DNA from 2 places in the Nonomuraea sp. NPDC049504 genome. Region 1 is predicted to be linked to the other one. Evidence: predicted binding sites of a transcription regulator. Region 1 holds the regulator's gene; the other holds the start of a gene.
What was found. The regulator HrcA, encoded in region 1, represses chaperone genes, less so after heat shock. The targets are predictions, from matches to a motif close to TTGGCACTCTCNNNNNGAGAGTGCCAA.
Positions count from the first base shown of each region.

Region 2: the regulator HrcA is predicted to act here: its motif matches at 3,395-3,421, upstream of groES (co-chaperone GroES).

Region 1 is NZ_JBFAPT010000020.1:129,572-136,687, reverse strand. Features, by position in the region: gene AB0K28_RS33165 (DUF4870 domain-containing protein) at 1-280, opposite strand, end outside; gene AB0K28_RS33160 (DUF3097 domain-containing protein) at 277-1,086, opposite strand; gene AB0K28_RS33155 (hypothetical protein) at 1,104-1,613, opposite strand; gene hrcA (heat-inducible transcriptional repressor HrcA) at 2,029-3,042, shown strand; gene dnaJ (molecular chaperone DnaJ) at 3,054-4,196, shown strand; gene AB0K28_RS33140 (16S rRNA (uracil(1498)-N(3))-methyltransferase) at 4,193-4,918, shown strand; gene AB0K28_RS33135 (hypothetical protein) at 4,982-5,644, opposite strand; gene AB0K28_RS33130 (SigE family RNA polymerase sigma factor) at 5,641-6,153, opposite strand; gene AB0K28_RS33125 (histidine triad nucleotide-binding protein) at 6,432-6,776, shown strand; partial or broken gene AB0K28_RS33120 (PhoH family protein) at 6,942-7,116, shown strand, end outside.
Region 2 is NZ_JBFAPT010000002.1:54,321-61,436, forward strand. Features, by position in the region: gene AB0K28_RS03620 (hypothetical protein) at 1-1,685, opposite strand, end outside; gene AB0K28_RS03625 (methyltransferase domain-containing protein) at 1,880-3,127, opposite strand; gene groES (co-chaperone GroES) at 3,508-3,822, shown strand; gene groL (chaperonin GroEL) at 3,896-5,515, shown strand; gene AB0K28_RS03640 (hypothetical protein) at 5,676-6,275, shown strand; gene AB0K28_RS03645 (sigma-70 family RNA polymerase sigma factor) at 6,586-7,116, shown strand, end outside.

The DNA of each region.
Region 1 (7,116 bases):
ACGACCCGGGCTGCTGCTCATAACCCGGCACGGAACCGGGCTGCTGCGAGTAACCCGGAGTGGAGCCGGGTTGCGGTGGGTAGCCGGGCGTGGAGCCGGGTTGCTGGGGGTGGCCGGGTTGTTGTCCGTACGGTGGGGGCGGGCCGGGTTGGGGGCCCGAGCCGGGCGCGGGCGGCGGCAGGTCGGACGGGGTGACCCTGCGCGTGGCGTCGTCGTCCGCCGGGGCGAACCTGCGGGTGGCGTCGTCGTCGGCGGGCGGCGGGGTCGGGTCCTGGCTCATGGGGCCTCCGTAACGAAGTCGATCAGTTCCTCGACCCGGCCGAGCAGCGCCGGTTCCAGGTCCGTGTACGTCGAGACGGCGCCGAGAATGCGCCGCCACGCCTCCGCGGGCTCCATGCGCCAGCCCAGCGCGGCGATGACGCCCTCCTTCCATGGCACCCCGCGCGGCACGTCGGGCCAGGCCGGGATGCGCAGCACGGACGGCTTGACCGCCTGCCAGATGTCGACGAACGGATGCCCCACCACGAGCACGTCGGGCGAGGTGATCTCGGCGGCGATCCGGCTCTCCTTGGAGCCGGGCACCAGGTGGTCGACGAGCACGCCGAGGCGCCGCCCCGGCTCGGGGCCGAACTCGTCGACGATGGCGGGCAGGTGGTCGACGCCTTCGAGGTATTCGACGACGACGCCTTCGACCCGCAGGTCGTGGCCCCAGATCTTCTCGACGAGGGCGGCGTCGTGGACGCCCTCGACGTAGATGCGGCTCTGCCTGGCGACCCTGGCCCGCAGCCCTTCGACGGCGATCGAGCCCGACGCGCTGCGCCGAGGGCCGGTGGGGGCGGTGGCGGCGGGGCGTACGAGGGTCACGGGACGGCCTTCCAGCAGGAACGCCGCGGGCGCGAGCGGGAAGAGCCGGCGCTTGCCGAACCGGTCCTCCAGCGTGACGGCCTCCTTGTCACAGGCCACCACGGCGCCGCAGAAGCCGCTGTCGGCGTCCTCCACGACGAGGTCCGGCTCCGCGGGCACCTTGGGGATCTTGCCCTTGCCCGGCCGCCGCCAATTTCCCGCCAGTACATCGCCCTCGTACACACGGGGACCGTAGCAAATCACCCGCTCACTGCAAGGCGCTTCCGCGCGCCGCTGCGGCGGACGAGGACGACGATCGTGCCGGCGATGGCGGCGAGCAGCCCGGCGCCCGGCAGGGCCACGAGGGCGATGAGGCCGTCGGCGACGCCGTTCACGACGGAGTAGGAGTCGCGGCCGACGCCGTAGCGCACGGTGGCGTCCTCCTGGTTGACGCAGGTGAGCTGGTAGTCGCCCTTGGCCGGCGCGTTGATCACCAGGAACTGCTCCCACACGGCGTCGCCGGCCGACACCGTACGCCGGTCGGGGGTCTTGGCCAGCTTGGCCTCGCCGCTGATCGAGCAGTCGTAGGTGACGGCGGTGTCGCTGGCGAGGTAGACGCCCGGCTTCTCGGCCGGGTCGACCGTCACCGTGACGCTTTCGCCGGACGCGAACGTCTGCTTGGGCACCAGGTCGGTCGCGCCGCCCAGGCCGGTGGCGAACAGCACGCCGCCGGCCGCCAGGCAGGCCACGAACACGCCCCAGACGGCCACCAGCCACCAGCGGCTGGGCTTTATGGCTTTGGAGTCGATTCGTGGTGGAAATTGGGCCTGTTGGCCGTATTGTCCGTACTGAGATGGCGGGCCGAACTGAGCGGGGTCACCGTACTGCGGTGGCCCCTGTCCGAACGGAGGCTGTTGCCCGTACTGGGGTGGTCCCTGCGGCGGCTGTCCCTGTGGGGGCGGTCCGTACTGGGGCGGACCGTAGCCTGGCGGCGGGCCGTACGCCGGGGGCCGGGAATCGTCGGTCATGAGGGCAAGTGTGGGGCCTGTCGCTCACAGGAAGCCAGACAGCAGTTGGGACGCGGTGTTATCGCACCTTGTGGGCGAGAGCCGTACACTTGGCACTCGGGAACACAGAGTGCTAGACACCACGTTCCTGTAAGGGACAGAGGCAGGAGGTGAGCACGTGCTCGACGATCGGAAGCTGGCGGTGCTCCGGGCCATTGTCGAAGACTACGTGTCCACCAACGAACCGGTGGGCTCCAAGGCGCTGGCCGAGCGTCACAATCTGAAGGTCTCCCCGGCGACGGTCAGGAACGACATGGCCGCGCTGGAAGAGGAAGGCTACATCACCCAGCCCCACACCAGCGCGGGCCGCGTGCCGACGGACAAGGGCTATCGCCTGTTCGTCGACCGGCTCTCGCAGGTCAAGCCGTTGTCGGGGGCCGAGCGGCGGGCGATCGAGACGTTCCTCGCCGGCGCGGTCGACCTCGACGACGTCGTCACCCGCACGGTCCGGCTGCTCGCGCAGCTGACCAGGCAGGTGGCGGTCGTGCAATACCCGACGCTCAACCGTTCGACGGTCCGGCACGTCGAGCTCGTCCCGCTGACCGACCGGCGGGTCATGCTCGTGCTGATCACCAACACCGGCCGCGTCGAGCAGCGCGTGGTGGAGCTGCCCGAAGTGGTGGAGGACCACCGCATCGCCAACCTGCGCGCCGTGCTCAACGCCTGCCTCGACGGCTGCGGCCTGAGCAGCGTGCCCGAGCTGGTGGCCGACCTGCCGGAAAGACTCCCGGTCGAAGACCGGCCCGCCGCGGCGACGATCCTCTCCGTGCTGCTCGAGACGCTGGTCGAGCGGCACGACGAGAAGATCGTGTTCGCCGGCGCGGCCAACCTCGCCGGCGCCGACTTCGCCACCGGCCTGCGCGACGTGCTGGAGGCGCTTGAGGAGCACGTCGTCCTCATGCGGCTGCTCGGCGAGACAACCTCAGACACCCCGTCCGCGCTCACCGTGCGCATCGGCTCGGAAAACCCCTACCTGAGGGGCACATCCATCGTCGCGACCGGATACGGTTCTGGCGACAACCAACTGGCCCGGCTCGGCGTTCTGGGGCCGACCAGGATGGACTATCCCGTGACGATGGGCGCCGTACGCGCGGTGGCACGCTACGTCAGCCAGATCCTGGCTGCATCATAAGAGGTCGATAAGTGGCAAACAGCGACTACTACGCCACCCTCGGGGTGCGCCGTGACGCGAGTCAGGACGAGATCAAGAAGGCGTATCGCCGGCTCGCCCGAGAGCTGCACCCTGACGTGAACCCCGATCCTGACACGCAGGAGCGGTTCAAAGAGATCACGCAGGCCTACGAGGTGCTGTCCGACCCGAACAAGCGCCAGATGTACGACCTGGGTGGCGACCCCTTCGGCGGCGGCGCGGGAGCGGGTGCCGGCGCGGGAGGCTTCGGAGCGGGCTTCCCGTTCAGCGACATCATGGACGCCTTCTTCGGCACCGCCACCGGTGCCAGGGGGCCCCGCTCACGTGCCCGCAGGGGCCGCAACGCCACCATCAGGGTCGAGCTCGACCTGCGCGAGACGGCGTTCGGCACGACCCGCGAGCTGGCCGTCGACACGGCCGTGCTGTGCGACATCTGCCACGGCGCCGGCACCGCGCCCGGCACCCACCCCGACACCTGCGACATGTGCAGCGGGCGCGGCGAGATCTCCCAGGTGACGCGGTCCTTCCTGGGCCAGGTCATGACCTCGCGGCCCTGCCCGCAGTGCGGCGGCTTCGGCACCATCATCCGCAACCCCTGCCAGGAGTGCTCCGGCGACGGCCGGGTGCGCACCCGCCGTACGATCAAGGTCCGCATCCCCGCGGGCGTCGAGGACGGCACCCACATCCAGCTCGCCGGCGAGGGCGAGGTCGGCCCGGGCGGCGGCCCGCCCGGCGACCTGTTCCTCGAGATCGTCGAGCGGCCCCACGAGATCTTCGAACGGCGCGGCGACGACCTCCACTGCACCGTCCAGATCCCGATGACGGCCGCCGCGCTCGGCACCGTGCTGACCGTCGAGACCCTCGACGGCGCCGAGGAGATCGACGTCCGGCCCGGCACGCAGTCGGGCCAGGTCATCACCATGTACGGCAGAGGCGTCCAGCGGCTCAACGAGTCCGGCAGGGGCGACCTGCTCATCCACGTCAACGTCGAGACGCCGAGCCGTCTCGACGCGGCTCAGGAAGAGCTGCTGCGCGAGCTGGCCAGGCAGCGAGGTGAGGAGCGCCCGCCTGGCAAGTTCGCACCGGGCCAGCAGGGTTTTTTCTCCCGCCTGCGTGACGCGTTCAACGGCCGGTGACGGCTCCGGTCTTCCTGAGCGCGCACCTCGAAGGGCCCGAGCTGACGCTCGACGGCCCCGAGGGGCGGCACGCGGCCTCCGTACGCCGGTTGCGCGCCGGTGAGCGGGTCGACCTCACCGACGGGGCGGGCGGGGTGGCCGAGTGCGTCGTACGCGAGGCGCTGAAGGACGCGCTGCGGCTCGAGGTGCTGCGCCGCTACGACGTCGAGCCGCCGCGGCCCCGGCTGGTGGTCGTCCAGGGGCTGCCCAAGGGCGACAGGGGCGAGCTGGCGGTCGAGATGATGACCGAGGCCGGCGTCGACGTGATCGTGCCGTGGGCGGCGGCCCGCAGTATCACCCAGTGGAAGGGCGACAAGGTCGCCAAGGCCCTCGGCCGCTGGCGCTCCACCGCGCGCGAGGCGGGCAAGCAGGCCCGCCGCTTCCACCTGCCCGAGGTGACCGACCTCGCCTCCACGGCACGCGTCGAGCGGCTGCTGGCGGAGGCGGCGCTCGGGCTGGTGCTGCACGAGGAGGCCGCCGAGCCGCTGTCGGGCGTGGCGCTGCCGGCGGGCGGCGACGTCGTCATGGTGGTGGGGCCGGAAGGCGGGGTCTCGGAGGAGGAGCTGGAGCGGTTCAGGGCGGCCAAGGCGGAGCCGGTGCTGCTCGGGCCTACGGTGCTGCGCACGTCCACGGCGGGGGTGGCGGCGGCCGCCGTGCTCTTCAGCCGCACGGGCCGCTGGTGAGCCGCTAGGGGGTGCTCTGCGCGTCTTGCCGCGGGGCGAGCTGTCTTGCCCGGCGATGAGCCTCTAGGGCGTGGTCTGCGTGTCCTGCAGGGGGGTCGCCTCGACGGGCGGCGTCTCGGTCATCTCGTCGTCCGGCGGGCACTGCTCCGGCGGGCACGACGGCGGCGCGGACGTCTCGATCATGGTGGGCGACGGTGTCGGCGTCGGCGACGGCGAGAGGGTGGGGCAGTCGGACGGCGGCTCGGCTTCCTCGGCGAGCGCCGAAGGACACGGGGTCGTGGTGGGGGTGGGAGTGGGCGACGGAGACGGCCTGCTGGTCGACTCGGCCTTACGGGTCGGCTTGGGTGAGGTGGGCGACGGCGTGGCCGGGATCACCACCGCGGGCGGCGACTGACGGGGCGGCACGCTGGTCGCGGGCGGATCGATGGACCGGGTGGTCGAGGAGTTGGACGGCACCTTGCTCGTCTCGTCGTCCACGATCCGCACGGGCGCCTGATCGATGATCTGGGAGCGCAGGCCGGGGACGGCGAACACGATCGCGCCCGCCACCAGCACCGCGCTGGCCGCGGCCGCTCCCGCGCGCCACCAGAACAGATTGCGTACGCCCCGCCGCTCGATGCGGGCACGGATGATCTCCAGTCCGTCCGGCGAGGGCACGACCGCGTCCGCCTCCGCGCGGAGCGCACGGCGCAGCAGCTCGCCGTACTCGTCGGGGGGCTGGGTCATGACATTTTCTCCAGGACCGATCGCAAGGCGGCCATGCCACGTGCCGTGTGGCTCTTGACCGCCCCCTTGCTGATGCCCATGGCGTGGGCGATCTCAGCTTCGGACAGATCACCGTAGTAGCGTAGAACCAGAGCCTCTCTCTGTCGGGTCGGAAGGGCACGTAATGCCTCGATCACGGCAGAACGTTCCAGTTCGCCGATCGCGCCGTTCTCGGCGCTCGGCGCGTCGGGCAGACCTTTGGGAGCATACTTCTCGACGACCGCGCGGTGGCGCAGCACCGACCTGGACCGGTTGACGACTGACTGGCGCAGGTAGGCAAGTGCTTTGTCGGGATCACGCAGCCTGCGCCAGGCGCCATGGATGGCGACGAACGCATCCTGCACGACTTCCTCAGCTGTTGCTATGTCGCGCACCAGCAACACAGCGAGACGCACCAATGACCGAAAATGCGCACTGTACAGCGCCGTAACGGCCATGTCGGCATCCCACCCGACCGGCACCGCCCCCATCGACCTGTCGGCCAGAAGGGTTTCGGTGGTCACATCAGTGGGACGCGCGGCCTTCCCAGAGGGTTTACGCTCTTCCGGTTCTGGAGGTTTCCCCGGTTCCTTAGGGTGCATTACCCAGTCGTGTCCTCGCCAGGTGGCGCTCGCCCGACCCTGAATCGTCTTTTCTGCTGAAGTGTCGCACACTCACCCTAACCTTGTGGATCTTCCTGCGCACGACACAGCTGATTACCGATTCGCAACGGACTCACCGACGGCGGCGCCCTCGGTAGGCTGATCGAGTGAGCGATTGCCTCTTCTGCAAAATCGTCGCCAAGGAGATTCCCGCCGAGATCGTTTACGAAACCGGCCGGACCCTGGCGTTCCAGGACATCAACCCGCAGGCGCCGACCCACGTGCTGGTGATCCCCAAGGAACACCACGCCAACGCCGCCGCGCTCGCCGCGGCCGACGACGGGCTCGCCGACGAGGTGCTCAAGACCGCGCACGAGGTCGCCGTGCTCGGCGGCGTCTCCGAGAGCGGCTACCGCGTCGTCTTCAACACCGGTCCAGGCGCCGGTCAGACCGTCTTCCACGTGCACGCCCACGTGCTCGGCGGGCGCGATCTCACCTGGCCGCCCGGCTGACGGCCTGGGCAGGCCGGGCGCAGTGATCGGCGCGGTGATCGGCGCGGTGATCGGCGCGGTGATCGGCGCGGTGATATTGACGCGAGCAATCGGCCTGGCCCCGGATACGATGGGCGGAGAAGAACTCCGAAAGAGACCGGGAGGCATCAGGCCGCTGGCCTGCCCATGTCTGAACTACACGAATCCCGACGCACAGCACCTCCCTCGCGGACTCAAGCGAAGGTGCTGATACCGGACGAATACCCGATGGTCAGCCTCCTGGGCTCCCGCGACGAGCTGCTACGCGTCATCGAGGGCGCCTTCCGGGCCGACATCCACGTACGCGGCAACGAGATCACCG
Region 2 (7,116 bases), on a different contig from region 1:
CGGGAGCGGACCAGTTCGCTGAGGGCTTCTGTGGCGGCGGCGAGGCGTTCTGACTGTTGGCCTGCGTGGGTCTGGAGGAGTTCGCCTACCTGCTGGGTCATCCGGTCGGTCAGGTCGGGAAGGTCGCCCACGCGGCGGTTGACCGCTTCGATGCGGTCGTCGACCGACTCCAGGTGTTCTGTGGCCTGTTCGGCGCGGGTGGCGAGGCCGTTCAGGTGGGTGTTGAGGCCGTTGAAGCGGCTGTCGAGGCCGCCGAAGTGGTCGTCGAGCGAGTCGAAGCGGCTGCTGATGTGCTCCTCGGCCTCGACCAGGCGTTCGTCGATGGCGTCGACCTGGCTGTCGAGGCGGTTGAAGCGGCCCTCGTTGCGGGTCGCGATCTCGGCGGCGCGCTGGTCGGTGGCCTGCAGGCGTTCGTCGAGCGAGGCGAAGCGGGTGTCCATGCGGACGTCGAGGGCGTCGAAGCGGTCGTCGTGCCGCCCGAGGTGGCCGTCGAGGGTGCCGAGGCGCTTGTCGACGGCGCCGAGCTGGCCGTCCATGGACGACAGCCGCTTGTCGACGCCGCCGATGCGCCCGTCGAGGCCGTCGAGCCTGGTGTCGATGTCGGCCAGGCACTCGTCGGCCGACTCCAGCCGGCTGTCGAACCCGGTGAGCCGGGAGTCGAGGCCGGTGAGCCGGCCTTCGGCGCGTTCGAGGCGGGCGTCCACGGCGCTGAGCCGGGACGTGAGGCGCTGCTCGCTCTCGCCGAGCTGCACGGCGAGGTGCTGGTCGGTCTCGTCGAGGCGGACGGTCAGGCGCTGCTCGATGGCGGCCAGGCGGGCGCCGGCCTGCTCGTCGGCCTCCTTGAGCCGGGCCACGAGCCGCTCGTCGGCCTCCAGCAGGGCCGTGGCGAGCCGCTGGTCGGTCTCGTCGAGCCGGGTGCTGAGCCGCTGGTCGGTCTCGCCCAGACGGGCGCTCAACCGCTGGTCGGTCTCGTCCAGCCGAGTGGTGAGGCGCTGGTCGGTCTCGTCCAGGCGGGTCGTCAGGCGCTGGTCGGTGTCGTCGAGGCGGGTGGTGAGGCTCTCGGACAGGTCGGAGACCGCCACCTCGACCCGGTCGGTGCGGGACGTCAGCTCCGCCATCGACCGGTCGAGCCGGGTGAAGCGCCCGGCCGCGGCCTCCATGCTGGCGTTGAGCCCCGCCAGGGTGGCGGCGAAGTCGGCCATGCCCTTGGTGATGCCGTCGGTGGTGTCGAGCACCGACTGCAGCCGGTTGAGCGCCTCGTCGACGCTCTCGCCCACGGTGCCGAGGTCGGCCCACACGCTCGGCAGGTCGGTGATCGGGGAGACTCTGGCGTCCACCCCGCTCACCCTGTCGCCCACGGCGTCCACGTGGTCGCGTACGGCCTCGACGTGCTGCGCGAGGCCCTCCGCCCACATCGGCGGCTTGGCGGAGATCTCGTCGAGCCGCCCGCTCACCGCCTCGATGGACCCGCTCAGCCCGCCCAGCTCCCGCTCGCGGACCTCCCGCAGCAGCCATTCCATGCCCTCCAGGCGCTGGCGGATCTCGTCGAGCACCGCGCCCTGGGTGCGCTGCTCGTAGACGTGGTCCTGGGCGGCACGGGCGAGCAGGTCCCGCATCCTCTTGGGGACGACGTCGGCGTTGTACGCGCCCGATTGGAGAAGGGTGGTGTGGTTGGAATGGTCCACCGAAAGCTCCTTCGCTCGCCGACGGACTGCCGCGCAGTGGTCGGGTAGGTCCGGTTCAATATCTGAAGAGCGAGAACGCGGTTAACCGCAATAGGGGGAGAACTCCCGCCCGCCCACCTTAGCCTTTCGATCAAGGTCCGTCAGGGCTGAAGTGAAAGATCGAGGAAAGCGATTCGATGGCCGAATTTGGCGATTCAGGCAGGTGAGGAGGGCTTACAGAGGATTACCGAGGGTTTGTCGAGAATCCTGGTCAGGGCGATGACCATGGTGTTCTCCCCGCTGAGCCGCAAATCGGCACGGAGGCGCTCGATGTCGACGGCGGACCCGCGCTTCTTGATGGTGACATTGCCGATTTGTCGGGCGCGGAGTGCGGCGCGGAGTTTTTTCAGAGAAAAGGGGATGATGTCTTCTATTTCGTATCTGGCGGCCCATGGGGTGTCCGCCGGGGCGTCGGACGTGACGTACGCGATCATCGGGTCCATCAGCCGCCCGCCGACCAACTCGGCCACCTCGCCGACGAGGTGCGCGCGGATGGCGGCGCCGTCGGGCTCGTAGAGGTAGCGCCCTGGCGGGCCCACCTCGGCCGTGACGCCGGTGGCGGTCAGCGTGTGCCCGCCGGGCAGCAGGGCCGCGCGCCTGCCCGCGGTCACGCCGGCGCCCGTCCACAGCGTGGCCTCCTTGACCTCCCCCTTGTACGACACCCACTCGGCCAGCCCGCCCTCGGGGATGAACTCGTACGGGATGCCCGGCGCCACCTTGAGGCAGGCGAGCCGGGCGCGTGAGATCAGGTCGAGCACCACGGGCCAGGGCGGCGAGTACGCCATCGGGTCGAACGTCCTGCCCCTGCCCGTGCGCCGCGCCGGGTCGGCGAACAGCGCGTCGTACTCCTCGGGACGCACCTCGGCCGCGTCGCCCACGTGAATCGTCACCCGCTCGCCCAGCCCGAACGCCTCCGCGTTCGCCCGCGCCACGGCCACCGTCAGCGGGTCGGTGTCGAACGCCGTCACCGTGCACCCGGCGCGGGCCAGCGCGAGCAGGTCGCCCCCGATGCCGCAGCAGGCGTCCACGACGCGGGCGCCGGAGGGCGGCAGGGCGGGCGGCAGGGCGGGCGGCAGGGCGGGCGCCTGGGTGGGCAGCAGGGTGGACAGCAGGGCGGCGCGGTGGGCGGCGACCTCGGTGCGGGTGGCCTGTTCGAGCCCGTGCGGCGTGAAGAACATCCGGTCGGCGTCCGCGCCGAACTTGGCCCTTGCCCGCTGCCGCAGCCCCGCCTGGGTGAGCGCGGCGGAGGTGAGCGCCGCGTCGTACGTCTTGCGCAGGGTCGTGGCGGCGGCCACGGGATCGGCGCCCGCCAGCTCGCCCGCCTCGGCGAGCGCCCGCAGGCCGCGCGGGGTCAGCAGCTCCGTGAAGGCGTCGAGGTCCACGTCACCCGACGTTAGCGCCACGCCCGCCATCCTCAGGACGCTGAGACGCGCCTCGGGGGAGTCCTAAGGGCGGGGAGACCTGTGCGAGGTGGTGCGGGTAGGAGGTGTGCAGGTGGGTAGGGGCGGGTCGGCGTCGTGGTCCGAGCGGGCGGGAGCGGCGTGGCCGGTGGGGCGAACATTCGTGCACGTGGGAGACTGGACCAGGTCAACGGCCTCTTCCCGAGCTCTGATCGCTCTCAGCAGACGCGTTCGTGTTGACTGTCAAGCCCCTCTTGCATATGTTTCCTGTTGGCACTCTCCCCTTGAGAGTGCCAACGTGCGACGAGGCAGGTCTGACACCCGCGACGGCAGGCCCAGCTGGTCGCCTCTTCTAGATCATTCAAATCTGAAGGGGAGGTCCGATCGTGACGACCGCCACCAAGGTTCCCGTTAAGCCGCTCGGCGACCGCATTGTGGTTCAGCCGCTTGAGGCCGAGCAGACCACCGCTTCCGGTCTGGTCATCCCGGACACCGCCAAGGAGAAGCCGCAGGAGGGCAAGGTCCTCGCGGTGGGCCCGGGCAACTGGGACGAGGACGGCGAGAAGCGGATTCCGCTCGACGTCTCGGAGGGCGACATCGTCCTCTACAGCAAGTACGGCGGCACCGAGGTCAAGTACGGCGGCGAGGAGTACCTCGTGCTCTCCGCCCGCGACGTTCTCGCGATCATCGAGAAGTAGGCCGGATGTGTCGAGCCCCGGGCGCTCTTGAGGGCGGCCGGGGCTTTCGACGCTAGGAGAGGACTTTCAGACAATGGCGAAGATCCTGGAGTTCGACGAGGACGCCCGCCGCGCGCTCGAGCGCGGCGTGAACGCCCTCGCGGACGCCGTCAAGGTAACCCTCGGCCCGCGCGGCCGTAACGTCGTCATCGACAAGAAGTTCGGTGCGCCGACGATCACGAACGACGGTGTGACCATCGCTCGTGAGATCGAGCTGGAGGAGCGCTACGAGAACCTCGGCGCCCAGCTCGCCAAGGAAGTGGCGACCAAGACCAACGACATCGCGGGCGACGGCACCACCACCGCGACCGTCCTGGCCCAGGCCATGGTCCGCGAGGGCCTGCGCAACGTCGCCGCCGGCGCCTCGCCGCTGTCGCTCAAGCGCGGCATCGACAAGGCCGCCAAGGCCGTCAGCGACCGCCTGCTGTCGACCGCCCGCGAGGTGGCCGACAAGAAGGAGATCGCCAACGTCGCCACGATCTCCGCGCAGGACGCGCAGATCGGTGACCTGATCGCCGAGGCGTTCGACAAGGTGGGCAAGGACGGTGTGCTCACCGTCGAAGAGTCCAACGCCATGGGCATGGAGCTCGAGTTCACCGAGGGCATGCAGTTCGACAAGGGCTACCTGTCGGCCTACATGGTCACCGACCCCGAGCGCATGGAGTCCGTCCTCGAGGACGCCTACATCCTGCTCACCCAGGGCAAGATCTCCTCCATCGCGGACTTCCTGCCGCTGCTGGAGAAGATCGCCCAGACGAAGAAGCCGCTGCTCGTGGTCGCCGAGGACGTCGAGGGCGAGGCCCTGGCCGTCCTGGTCACCAACAAGATCCGCGGCACCTTCACCTCGGTGGCCGTCAAGGCCCCCGGCTTCGGCGACCGCCGCAAGGCGATGCTGCAGGACATGGCCATCCTCACCGGCGGCCAGGTCGTCAGCGAGGAGGTCGGCCTCAAGCTGGAGCACGTCGGTCTCGAGGTGCTCGGCACGGCCCGCCGCGTCGTCGTCACCAAGGACGCCACGACCATCGTCGACGGCGCCGGTGACGCGCAGGCCATCGAGGACCGCGTCAAGGAGATCAAGATTGCCATCGAGCAGTCCGACTCCGACTGGGACCGCGAAAAGCTGCAGGAGCGGCTGGCCAAGCTGGCCGGCGGTGTGTGCGTGCTGCGCGTCGGCGCCGCCACCGAGGTCGAGCTGAAGGAGAAGAAGCACCGTCTCGAGGACGCGATCTCCGCGACGCGCGCCGCGATCGAGGAGGGCATCGTCTCCGGCGGTGGCTCCGCGCTGATCCACGTCTCCAAGGACCTCGATGACCTCGGTCTGTCGGGCGACGAGGCGACCGGTGTCGGCATCGTGCGCCGCGCGCTGGTCGAGCCGGCCCGCTGGATCGCCGAGAACGCCGGCCTCGAGGGCTACGTCGTGACGCACAAGGTCGCCGAGCTGGAGGCCGGTCACGGCCTCAACGCCGCGACCGGCGAATACGGCGACCTCATCGGCCAGGGCGTCATCGACCCGGTCAAGGTCACCCGCTCGGCCGTCCAGAACGCCGCTTCGATCGCGGGCATGCTGCTCACGACCGAGGCGCTCGTGGTGGACAAGCCCGAGGAGGAGGCGCCCGCCGCCGGCGCGGGTCACGGTCACGGCCACGGCCACTGACCGTCCCTTCCTTCCGCTGACCGTACGGCCCGCACCCGCTCAGGGTGCGGGCCGTACGGCTTTCCTGCGTCTGTACGGCTTGGCGGTGCCTGGGGTCGGCGTGCGGCTGGGGTGGGCACGTACGCTGGGCGGCGGTCGGTGTGAGGAGGTGGCCGGGGGCGTGCGGTACCGGCGGGCGGTGGAGCGGTTGCGGATGCTCGCGCGGGCGTGCGAGCAGACGCGGCGGGTGCGGGCGGACGAGCCGTTCCTGCGGGCGGCGTACGTGTTCGGCGACCTGCTCGGCGGGGCCGATGAGATCGAGTGCTTGGAGGTGGCGTTCGTGCTGAACCTGCCACCCGAGGAGGTGGCGTGGGGCACGCAGCCGCCGGGGACGGCCTGGCTGGTCGACTTCCTCGATCTGGACAAGGGCGGGGTGGCCTACGTCTGGCGCTCGCATCGGGACCCGGTGGCCAACCATCACGTCAGGGAACCGGTGCGGATCTGGTCGCTGGACGGCATCGAGGAGGACGTGCTGGCGGCGCTGGCGGAGCGGCGCTTCGGCGAGGCGCGGGCGGCGTCCGAGGGCGGGGCCGCCGGCAACGGGGTGGCCGACGTCGAGGCGGAGCTGCGGACGGCGCTGGAGCACCTCAGGGCGGTGCACGGGGCGTACTGGGACCGGCGGTGGCGGCGCGAGCACCGGAGCCTGGGCCGCTACCCCGAGCATCACCTGTGGGAGGCCGTACGGGGCTACCTGGAGCTGCTGGACGCGCGCGACGACTGAGGGAGCGCGCGCGGCGCGGCGCGGCGGGAACTCGGCCGAGGGCGCCCACGCTTGGGGGCCGGTTCTGGGCGGGCGGCTTATCGGGCGATGGGGGAAATTGGGGGGAAAGGTGGATTGTTGGTCGTAAACCGGGAGTGGGCGATAAGCGTCTGAGGTCTGACAAATGTCGTGCATTCCGGGTTATCAGGTGAAATATTATGTCAGTATTAAGGCTTAGTGTGGTCGCCTGATTACTGCTCGTTATCGTCGCTTCAATGTGACCAATCCGTAGCCGTTCGCCATGACGACAGGCCGGATCAGTGCGGGCATCATGCCTATCGTGAGCGAGGGAAGCGTCGCCGACGCCAAAATTGGGGTAAGGCTCGCGTCGAGACTTCCGGCACGGACGGATGACTCCGACCTTAGGGAACTGACGAGCCTCGCCGTACAGGGGGATCGCAGTGCGATCGAATCCCTGCTCGGCGAGTTGCGTCCGATGGTGGTGCGGTATTGCCGCGCCCGGCTGGGCAGGGTTTCAGGGCAATATCACATTGCCGATGACGTCGCCCAGGAGGTGTGCATCGCGGTGTTGTCCGCGCTGCCGCGATACCGCGACATGGGGCGGCCGTTCGCGTCGTTCGTGTTCGGCATCGCCTCGCACAAGGTGGCCGATGCGCTACGAAGCTCGGTACGGTCGGCGGTGCCGACACAGGACCTGCCCGACGGCCCCGACGACGGCCCGGGGCCCGAGGAGACCGTGGTCCGCTACATCGAGGTCGAGCACGCCAGGCGGCTGCTGGCCCGTCTGCCCGAGAACCAGCGGGAGTTGCTGCTGCTGCGGGTGGTGTCGGGGCTCTCGGCG